Regions from separate parts of the Paraburkholderia sp. GV068 genome, predicted to be linked through region 2. Evidence: predicted binding sites of a transcription regulator. Region 2 holds the regulator's gene; the other holds the start of a gene.
What was found. Region 2 encodes LexA, which represses DNA repair genes until DNA is damaged. Its sites were predicted from a motif close to ACTGTATNNNNATACAGT; they were not measured.
Positions count from the first base shown of each region.

Region 1: a site for LexA is predicted at 2,414-2,431, ahead of recA (recombinase RecA). Genes of this name have one in related genera too.

Region 1 covers NZ_QBUB01000008.1:120,690-125,111, reverse strand. Annotated here, with positions in the region: gene C8K18_RS17855 (DUF2889 domain-containing protein) at 1-139, opposite strand, end outside; gene recX (recombination regulator RecX) at 398-1,252, opposite strand; gene recA (recombinase RecA) at 1,260-2,333, opposite strand; gene C8K18_RS17840 (response regulator transcription factor) at 2,567-3,394, shown strand; gene C8K18_RS17835 (sensor histidine kinase) at 3,403-4,422, shown strand, end outside.
Region 2 covers NZ_QBUB01000005.1:106,781-111,202, reverse strand. Annotated here, with positions in the region: gene C8K18_RS12645 (sulfate ABC transporter substrate-binding protein) at 1-884, opposite strand, end outside; gene lexA (transcriptional repressor LexA) at 1,196-1,858, shown strand; gene C8K18_RS12635 (hypothetical protein) at 1,966-2,346, shown strand; gene C8K18_RS12630 (DUF2939 domain-containing protein) at 2,476-3,177, shown strand; gene C8K18_RS12625 (universal stress protein) at 3,263-3,727, opposite strand; gene nodI (nodulation factor ABC transporter ATP-binding protein NodI) at 4,003-4,422, shown strand, end outside.

The DNA of each region.
Region 1 (4,422 bases), on a different contig from region 2:
ACGCAAGGACCACGTCGCGTGGCTTTTCGTCGGTCAAGCACGCTTCCACATCCCACAGGCCATCGGCTCGTTCATAAGCTTCCGCCCGGATTGCGCGACGATGGCGCAATTGACGGGGCACTGACGAGGAAAGCGGCATGCGGAAAGGAAAGGCCGAATTGGAAAACGCGTGAATTTTAGCATACTGGGTATTCGGGACAGCCCGGAATGCGGCGGGGACGGCCTGCTGGCCGGTTATGGGTGGGGTTATGGCTGGAGTTGGTGGTGGGAAGGTTGCGTTGAAGCGTTAGTGCGGGTGATGCGGTTTGGTGGGACTTGTGGTGCTTCTGGCGCTTGTCCTGGTTCTGGCGCTTCGCGGCACTTTCCGCCGTTTCGCGTCATTCCGCGCCCTTCACCGTTATTCACTGCTCCATTCTTCGTCGATACCTTTGAGGATTTTGCCGATCGTCGCGCCAGAAAAACCGCGCGACGCGAGAAAGCGCGCCTGCTTCGCGCGCTCAGCCGCGGTCTCCGGAAGCTGACCGAACTTCTTGCGCCATACGGCCTGGGCGCGCGCCAGTTCCGTTTCGCGTAATTGAGCGCTCGCTTCGTCGACGAGCGTGCGATCCACCGCGTGTTGCTTCAATTCGCCAACGATGCGGCTTGCACCCAGCCGCGACGAACGACGATGAATCAGGCTTTCGGCGAAGCGGGAATCGGATAGCCAGTTTTCGGCTTCGAGCGTGTCGAGCAGCGTCTCGAGCGAATCGTTTTCTTCGACGAAGGGCTTCAGCTTGCGTGCAAGTTCGCTGCGGCTGTACTCGCGGCGCGATAGATAGCCGAGCGCGCGTCCTTTGAGCGAACGTGCTGGGCGTTGGGATTTTTTTGCTTCGCTTGGGGCGGGATCTGCGTCGCCGGGTGTTTGGTCTGAGGCAGATGTGCTGCGTGAGGTGCTGCCGGAGTTACCTAAGCGGCCTGCCCCGTGCGAACGAAGCGAGCCGCGCGAGTTGCGTGAGCCGCGCGACTCACTCGAGCGCGTGTAGGTAGGCTCAGCGGACTGGTCGGGCTGGCTTGAAGACAGCGCGCGCCGCGGGCCACGGCCTGCGGCGCGATCGTGTGCGTCGAACGATTCAGGCCGATCGAACGGATCAAAGCGATCCGATGTTTCGGATAGATCCGCGTGCGCCGAACGTTCGGGCGAATCGCTCCCGTCATTACGCGGGCCGCCCACGTTGCGTCCAGAATTGGACAATGGCCGGCCCTTGCGTATCACGTAGTGGTTACTCTTCGTCCGCGACTTCTGCGCCTGCGCCGGTCACTGCCTCGGCCATTGCATTCACACCCAGCGATTCGCGGATGCGGTTCTCGATCTCACGAGCAATGTCCGGATTTTCGCGCAGGAATTCACGCGCATTGTCCTTGCCCTGGCCGATCCGCTCACCGCTATAGCTGTACCACGCGCCGGCCTTGTCGACGATTTTGGCCTGCACGCCCAGGTCGATAATTTCGCCCTGACGCGAAATACCCTCGCCGTACAGAATGTCGAAGATCGCCTCGCGGAACGGTGGCGAAACCTTGTTCTTGACCACCTTCACGCGCGTTTCGTTGCCGATCACTTCGTCGTTCTTCTTGATCGAGCCAATGCGGCGAATGTCCAGACGCACCGACGCATAGAACTTCAGCGCATTACCGCCGGTGGTGGTTTCCGGATTACCGAACATCACGCCGATCTTCATGCGGATCTGGTTGATGAAGATCACGAGGCAGTTGGTGCGCTTGATCGTGCCCGTGAGCTTGCGCAGCGCTTGCGACATAAGACGCGCTTGCAGACCCGGCAGCGAGTCGCCCATTTCGCCTTCGATTTCAGCCTTCGGCACGAGCGCCGCGACCGAGTCGATCACGATCATGTCGATCGAGCCCGAGCGTACCAGTGCGTCGGCAATTTCCAGCGCCTGCTCGCCCGTGTCCGGCTGCGACACCAGCAGGTCGTTCACGTTCACGCCGAGCTTGCCTGCGTATTGAATGTCGAGCGCGTGTTCCGCGTCGATAAACGCTGCCGTGCCGCCGATCTTCTGCATTTCGGCGATGACTTGCAGCGTCAGCGTGGTCTTACCCGACGACTCCGGACCATAGATTTCGACCACGCGGCCACGCGGCAAACCGCCGACGCCCAACGCGATGTCGAGGCCGAGCGATCCGGTGGAAACGACCTGGATGTCTTCGACTACCTCACCTGCGCCGAGCCGCATGACCGACCCTTTGCCGAACTGCTTTTCGATCTGCGCGAGGGCGGCAGCGAGTGCCTTGCTCTTTTCAGCAGTCAGTCCAGCCGAGCCTTTCTTGCTTTCTTCCATGAATCGTCCTTTGCTATGATGAACGGCGTCTGAGGCAGATGTGTCGTCCAGTTTTGAAGGACAGCACACGAAACTCAGACACTGTATAAAAAAACAGTGGTTTTGGCAAGCGTGATTCTGATGCGAACGCGCATTTTTACTGTCGCGCCGCCCAACCACCCACAATGATTCGGAGACCGCTGTGCGCCGCGGGGACACCCGAGGTGCCGGCCAAGGCCCTGAGCTGGCGCATCATGCGAATTCTGATTGCCGAAGACGACAGCATACTCGCGGACGGTCTCGTTCGATCACTCCGCCAATCGGCCTATGCCGTGGATCACGTGAAGAGCGGCGTCGAGGCCGACACCGCGCTGTCGATGCAAAGTTTCGATCTGCTGATTCTCGATCTCGGCCTGCCGCGCATGTCCGGGCTCGAAGTGCTGCGCCGCCTGCGCGCGCGCAATTCGAACCTGCCGGTGCTGATTCTGACCGCCGCGGACAGCGTCGACGAACGCGTCAAGGGCCTAGACCTCGGCGCGGACGACTACATGGCTAAACCGTTTGCCCTTAACGAACTCGAAGCGCGTGTGCGCGCGCTCACGCGGCGCGGCGCGGGCGGCGGTCCGACGATCGTGCGGCACGGTTCGCTGGGCTTCGATCAGGTGGGCCGGATCGCCTATATCAACGATCAGGTGATCGACCTGTCCGCGCGCGAACTGGGTCTTCTCGAAGTGCTGCTGCAACGGATCGGCCGGCTGGTTTCGAAGGAACAGCTCGTCGACCATCTTTGCGAATGGGGCGAGGAAGTCAGCAACAACGCAATCGAGGTCTACGTGCACCGGCTGCGCAAGAAAATCGAGCCGAGCGGCGTGCGCATCATCACCGTGCGAGGGCTCGGCTACTGCCTCGAGAAAGCGGTCGCGCCCGCGAATGCGAGTGCGAGTGCGAATGCGAGTGCGAGTGCGAATGCGAGTGCGAATGCCGGCGCGAATGCCGCGGCAACCACACCCGCCGAGCCCGAACCGGCACCATCGCCGTCAACGCCGGCCGGAGGAATGCCGGCGAGTCACCACTACAAATAGAGCACATCATGTCCGCACGCGCAGATCGCGCGACGGCCCGCGCGGCGGACCTCGACGAGGCGCGCGACGAGCGCTACGCCAATCCGTTCGCCCCGCCCGACGAAACCGAAGCCGCCGCCGAGGCGCGCCCCCGCTCGCTATTCGGCGAAATTCTCGACTGGATGCTCGCGCCTTTGCTGCTGCTCTGGCCAATGAGCCTCGCGGTCACGTATCTGGTCGCCAAATCGATCGCGAACGGGCCGTTCGACCGCGCGCTGGAAACCGACGCCTACGTGCTCGCTCGGCAGATTCATCCGGTCAACGGCGTGGCCGAACTGACGCTGCCCGATTCCACGCGCGACTTTTTGCGGACGGACAACGTCGACAGTGTTTTCTATCAGGTGCTCGGCACGCGGGGCGAGCTGGTGGCGGGCGAGCGCGACATGCCGCTGCCGCACGAAGACGACCGGCCGCAACCGGGCCTTGTCGCTTTCCGGGACGACATGCTGCGCGGCAACGACATCCGCGTGGCCTATACGACGGTCGAATTCCCGCAGACGCCCGGCGCAGAGCCGGTGCTCGTGCAGGTCGCCGAGACGCTCGACAAACGCAGCCAGCTCGCCAACGACATCATCAAAGGCGTGATCCTGCCGCAGTTCGTGATCCTGCCGCTCGCGATCCTGCTCGTGTGGTTCGGCCTTTCGCGCGGCCTCGCGCCGCTGCACGCGCTGCAGGCGCACATCCGCGCGCGTCGGCCCGACGATCTGTCGCCGCTCGAGGCGCGTCGCGCGCCGCCGGAAATCGAGCCGCTCGTCACGTCGTTCAATGATCTGCTGACGCGTCTTGAGCAGAACATGGAGCTGCAAAAGCGCTTTATCGCCGACGCCGCGCATCAGATGAAAACGCCGCTCGCCGGCCTGCGCACTCAGGCCGAGCTGGCGCTGCGGCAAGACGCGTCGGCGGAAGTGCATCGCTCGCTCGAGCAGATCGCGACGAGTTCGGAGCACGCGGCGCGGCTCGTCACGCAACTGCTTGCGCTCGCGCGCGCC
Region 2 (4,422 bases):
ATTTCCTGGCCTTCCTGGCTGTACAGGAAGTTTAGATACGCCTCGGCGAGCTTGCGCGTGCCGTGCTTGTCGACGACCTTGTCCACCACCGCGACCGGCGGCTCGGCCAGAATACTCACCGACGGCACGACGATTTCGAACTTGTCCGTGCCGAATTCCTTGATCGACAGGAACGCCTCGTTTTCCCACGCGATCAGCACGTCTCCGATCCCGCGTTGCACGAAGCTGGTGGTCGCGCCGCGCGCGCCCGAATCGAGCACGCCCGCATTCTTGTAGAGCTTGCCGACGAATTCCTTGGCCTTCTGGTCGTTGCCGCCCGGCTGATGCGCGGCGTACGCCCACGCGGCCAGGTAGTTCCAGCGCGCGCCGCCCGAGGTCTTCGGATTCGGCGTCACGATCGACACGCCCGGCTTCGTCAGATCGTCCCAATCCTTAATGTGCTTGGGGTTGCCCTTGCGCACCAGGAACACGATCGTCGACGTATAAGGCGATGCGTTGTCGGGCAGGCGCTTCTGCCAGTTCTTGTCGATCAAGCCCTTGTTGGCGAGCGCGTCGATGTCGTAGGCGAGCGCAAGCGTCACGACGTCGGCCTGCAGGCCGTCGAGCACCGAGCGAGCCTGCGCGCCCGAGCCGCCATGCGACTGCTTGAACGTGATGGTTTCGCCGGTCTTCGCCTTCCACTCCTTGCCGAACGCCTGGTTCACGTCCTGATAGAGCTCGCGGGTCGGGTCGTAGGAAACGTTCAGCAGCGTGTTGTCGGCGGCTTGCGCCTGGCCGATTGTGCCAATTACGCCGAGCGCGGCCGCCGCGCCGAATGCGAGCGCGGCGATGATGCTCCGCGCCTTATGGGTAGTCCGTGCCCGCCCCGTGTTCCGATGATTCATGTCCTGTTCTCCGCGTGTTGGTCCGCTAAAGCTGCGAGTGGTGTTGTTTTGCGTCGGGTCACGTGCACATGAGCGCGACTGGAGGCCAGTCTATCGAAGGGCTTTCATCATTAAAAATAATGTTTCCTCATTTTTTAATACGCAAAAGTGGTAATGGCAGCCAGACAAGGCGTTGCGGCATGCAAACCGATGTTTTGACGTCGATTGACGACGTTGCAGCGCGGTGCTTGAGCGCGAACTTAAAGTAAAGCTTGAATTGCGCCGAATACTGTATAAAAATACAGTCACCTGTTCATACATACAGTGGCGCCATGACAAAACTCACCGCACGACAGCAGCAGGTTTTCGATCTGATCCGCCGGGCGATCGAACGCACCGGCTTTCCGCCCACCCGCGCGGAGATCGCCGCCGAGCTGGGCTTCAGCTCTGCCAACTCGGCCGAAGAGCATTTGCGGGCGCTTGCCCGCAAGGGCGTGATCGAACTCGCCGCCGGCGCGTCGCGCGGCATCCGTCTGCTGCCCAGCCAGGACTTCGGACAGGACGGCACCCAGCATCAGTTCACGCTGCCGCATCCGAGCATCATGCAACTGTCGCTGCCGCTCATCGGGCGGGTCGCGGCCGGTAGCCCGATCCTCGCGCAGGAACATATCGCGCAGCACTATGCGTGCGACCCGGCGCTGTTCTCGAGCAAGCCCGACTACCTGCTGAAGGTGCGCGGCCTGTCCATGCGCGACGCGGGCATCTTCGACGGCGATCTGCTCGCGGTGCAGAAAAGAAGCGAGGCGAAAGACGGCCAGATCATCATTGCCCGCCTCGGCGACGACGTCACGGTCAAGCGCCTGAAGCGCCGGCCGAACGGTATCGAGCTGATCGCCGAGAACCCCGATTACGAAAACATCTTCGTTGAGACAGGCAGTGCGGACTTCGCGCTGGAAGGCATTGCTGTCGGTCTGATTCGCCCCGGCGAGTTCTGATCGCGCCTGCCGGGTTGGTCGCCTGTCAGTACACCGTACACAGGCGGATCAACCCTCGCCTGCCACTCACTACCGCAGCACACACGTTGAATCGCCCGGAGAGCCTCATGGAACGCCTTGCCCGCCTGTTGCCGTTTCGCCAGTTCGGCCGTTTGCGCCATCTGCGCAAGCTGGTGCCCTGCTCACTGATTGAAGCATCCACGGCCGCCACTGCGTCGCTGTTCGATTCGCCGGTGAACGGCTCCGGTGCGCATGCCGCTTCGTCATCCTTACAGGCGTCTTTGTTGCCGTCGTCGTTGCCGGCGTTCGCGCGGGTGTCGCTGAATTCCGGGCTCAACACCGCGGAGCCGGCGCGTCGCGCGCCGGTGCGGGTTTATCACGGGCCGTCGCGGCTCATCATGGTCGGCACCATGGACGCGGTGTGCAGAATGATCGACCGTTGCATCGCCGACGAAACCAACGTCCAGGGCGCGGTGTTCGAGTCCTGATGTGCGGTAAGGTGTGCGGGCGCGTTGCGGGAAACGTCGTTCGTCGCATCGAACGGGAATCATGAGTGGGGATCGTTTCGGCGCAACGCCGGTCCACGTTCGATCTCACCTGATGGAGAATCCCGGCCCATGGCAGCAGTATCAATACGCAAGAAGCGCGGTGCTCGTCCGCTTGTCGTCGCGCTGATCGTCATCGCGATAATCGCCGGCTTGGGCTTTGGCTATGCATCGCCGTATATCGCGCTCAACAACCTCAAACGCGCCGCCGACGCGCGCGACGCGCAGACGGTGAATCAGTACGTCGATTTCCCGGCGTTGCGCGAAAGCCTCAAGCAGCAGGTGACGGGTTTGCTGACGCGGCGGCTCGACTCGCGCGGAAACGGCAACCCATTGGCCGCGATCGGCGCGATGATCGGCGTCGCATTGATCGGCCCGCTAGTCGATGCGTATGCGACGCCCGACGGCGTGGCCGCGTTGCTCAACGGCATGCCGCCGCGCGGCGTACCGGGCGAACGGCCGCCCGCGCCGCCGGCTGCGAGCAATCCGGCTGCGGCAAATGGACCTGCGCCGGCAGCGCCGGGCAGCGCTAATAGCGCGGATCAAAGCGGCGCGGATCAAAGAGCCGGCAATGGCGCCAACTCCGGTGGAGAAGGCAACGCGGCGCATGGCGCCACGCCGCCGCAGCCGCCGGAAACCACCGCCGGTTATCGCGGCATCAACGAATTCGTCGTTACATACCAGCACGGCGCCGGCGACGCGCGTTACTCCGCGATCTTCCTGCGCGAAGGCCTGTTCACATGGAAGCTGGCCGCGGTCAATCTGAACGAGTGAGCGGGAGCGCGGCGCTTGGGCGTTGAAGTTCGCGAATTCGACAGCCGCACTCGCGCCGCGAAGGTCGCAAGCGCGAGCCGTGTGCTCAGGCCGCCTCTTGCTGCTGCTCCTGCGCCGATGAACACGCCACCAGGATACTGCACGACACGCGATCGAGCAGCGGCGTGTTGCCCGCGCCCATCCACCATCGGGACAAGCCGGTGCGGCAGCGGTGGCCGACCACTACGAGGTCGACATGCAGTTCATTGGCCAGATTGGCGATCTCGTCGATCGGATGGCCGAACGCAAAGTGCCCTTGAGCCCGCACGCCGCGCTCCGTCAGCCAGTCCACGCCTTCTTGCAGGATGTCCCGCGCGGTCTTTTCGAAGCTGCCGCACGCGACGTCGGTCAGCAGGCCCGCGCTTTGCGCGATGCTCGAGCGCATGTCCACGACCGAGAGCAGATGCGTTTCCGCTTTGAGGTCCAGCGCAAGATCGGCGCCGCAGCGCAGCGCTTTGCGGCCTTCACGCGAGCCGTCGTAGCACAGCAGGATTTTCTGGTAGCTCGCCATGGTATTTCCCCTTTCCGCAAAAGCGCGGTCTGAGTTAATCATGGTGCGCCGCAATTCAGCTTGCAAGGGATGGAAAACGCTAAGTGCGACTCGTGCATGCCCCTGCCCTGTGCATGCGAGCTTCGCGCCGTTGCGACAGCGTCGGCGGCGTTCATGCGGCGGTGCAAGAAGCGGCTCCGACCGCGCGCCGCAGCGGCCACCCGTTCGCAGCCGATGGCCTAGAATGAGCAGCCTTCCCGGCCATTCGCGCCTTTTCCATGACGTCGATCTCATTCATGCCCGATACCGCCATCCAGTTCGATCAGGTTGAAAAAAGCTACGGCGAAAAGAAGGTAGTCGACGGACTGTCGTTTCACGTCGACACCGGCGAATGTTTTGGCCTGCTCGGACCAAACGGCGCGGGCAAGACGACCACGCTGCGCATGCTGCTCGGCATCGCCGCGCCGGACGCCGGCGCGATCCATCTGTGCGGCGAGCCGATTCCAGGCCGCGCGCGCGTAGCGCGGGCACGCGTCGGCGTCGTGCCGCAGTTCGATAACCTCGACCCGGACTTCACCGTCCGCGAGAACCTGCTGGTCTTCGGCCGCTACTTTGGCCTGAGCGGCGCGCAATGCCGCGCAATGGTGCCGTCGCTGCTCGAATTCGCGCGTCTGGAAAGCAAGGCCGACGCGCGCGTGAGCGAGCTGTCGGGCGGC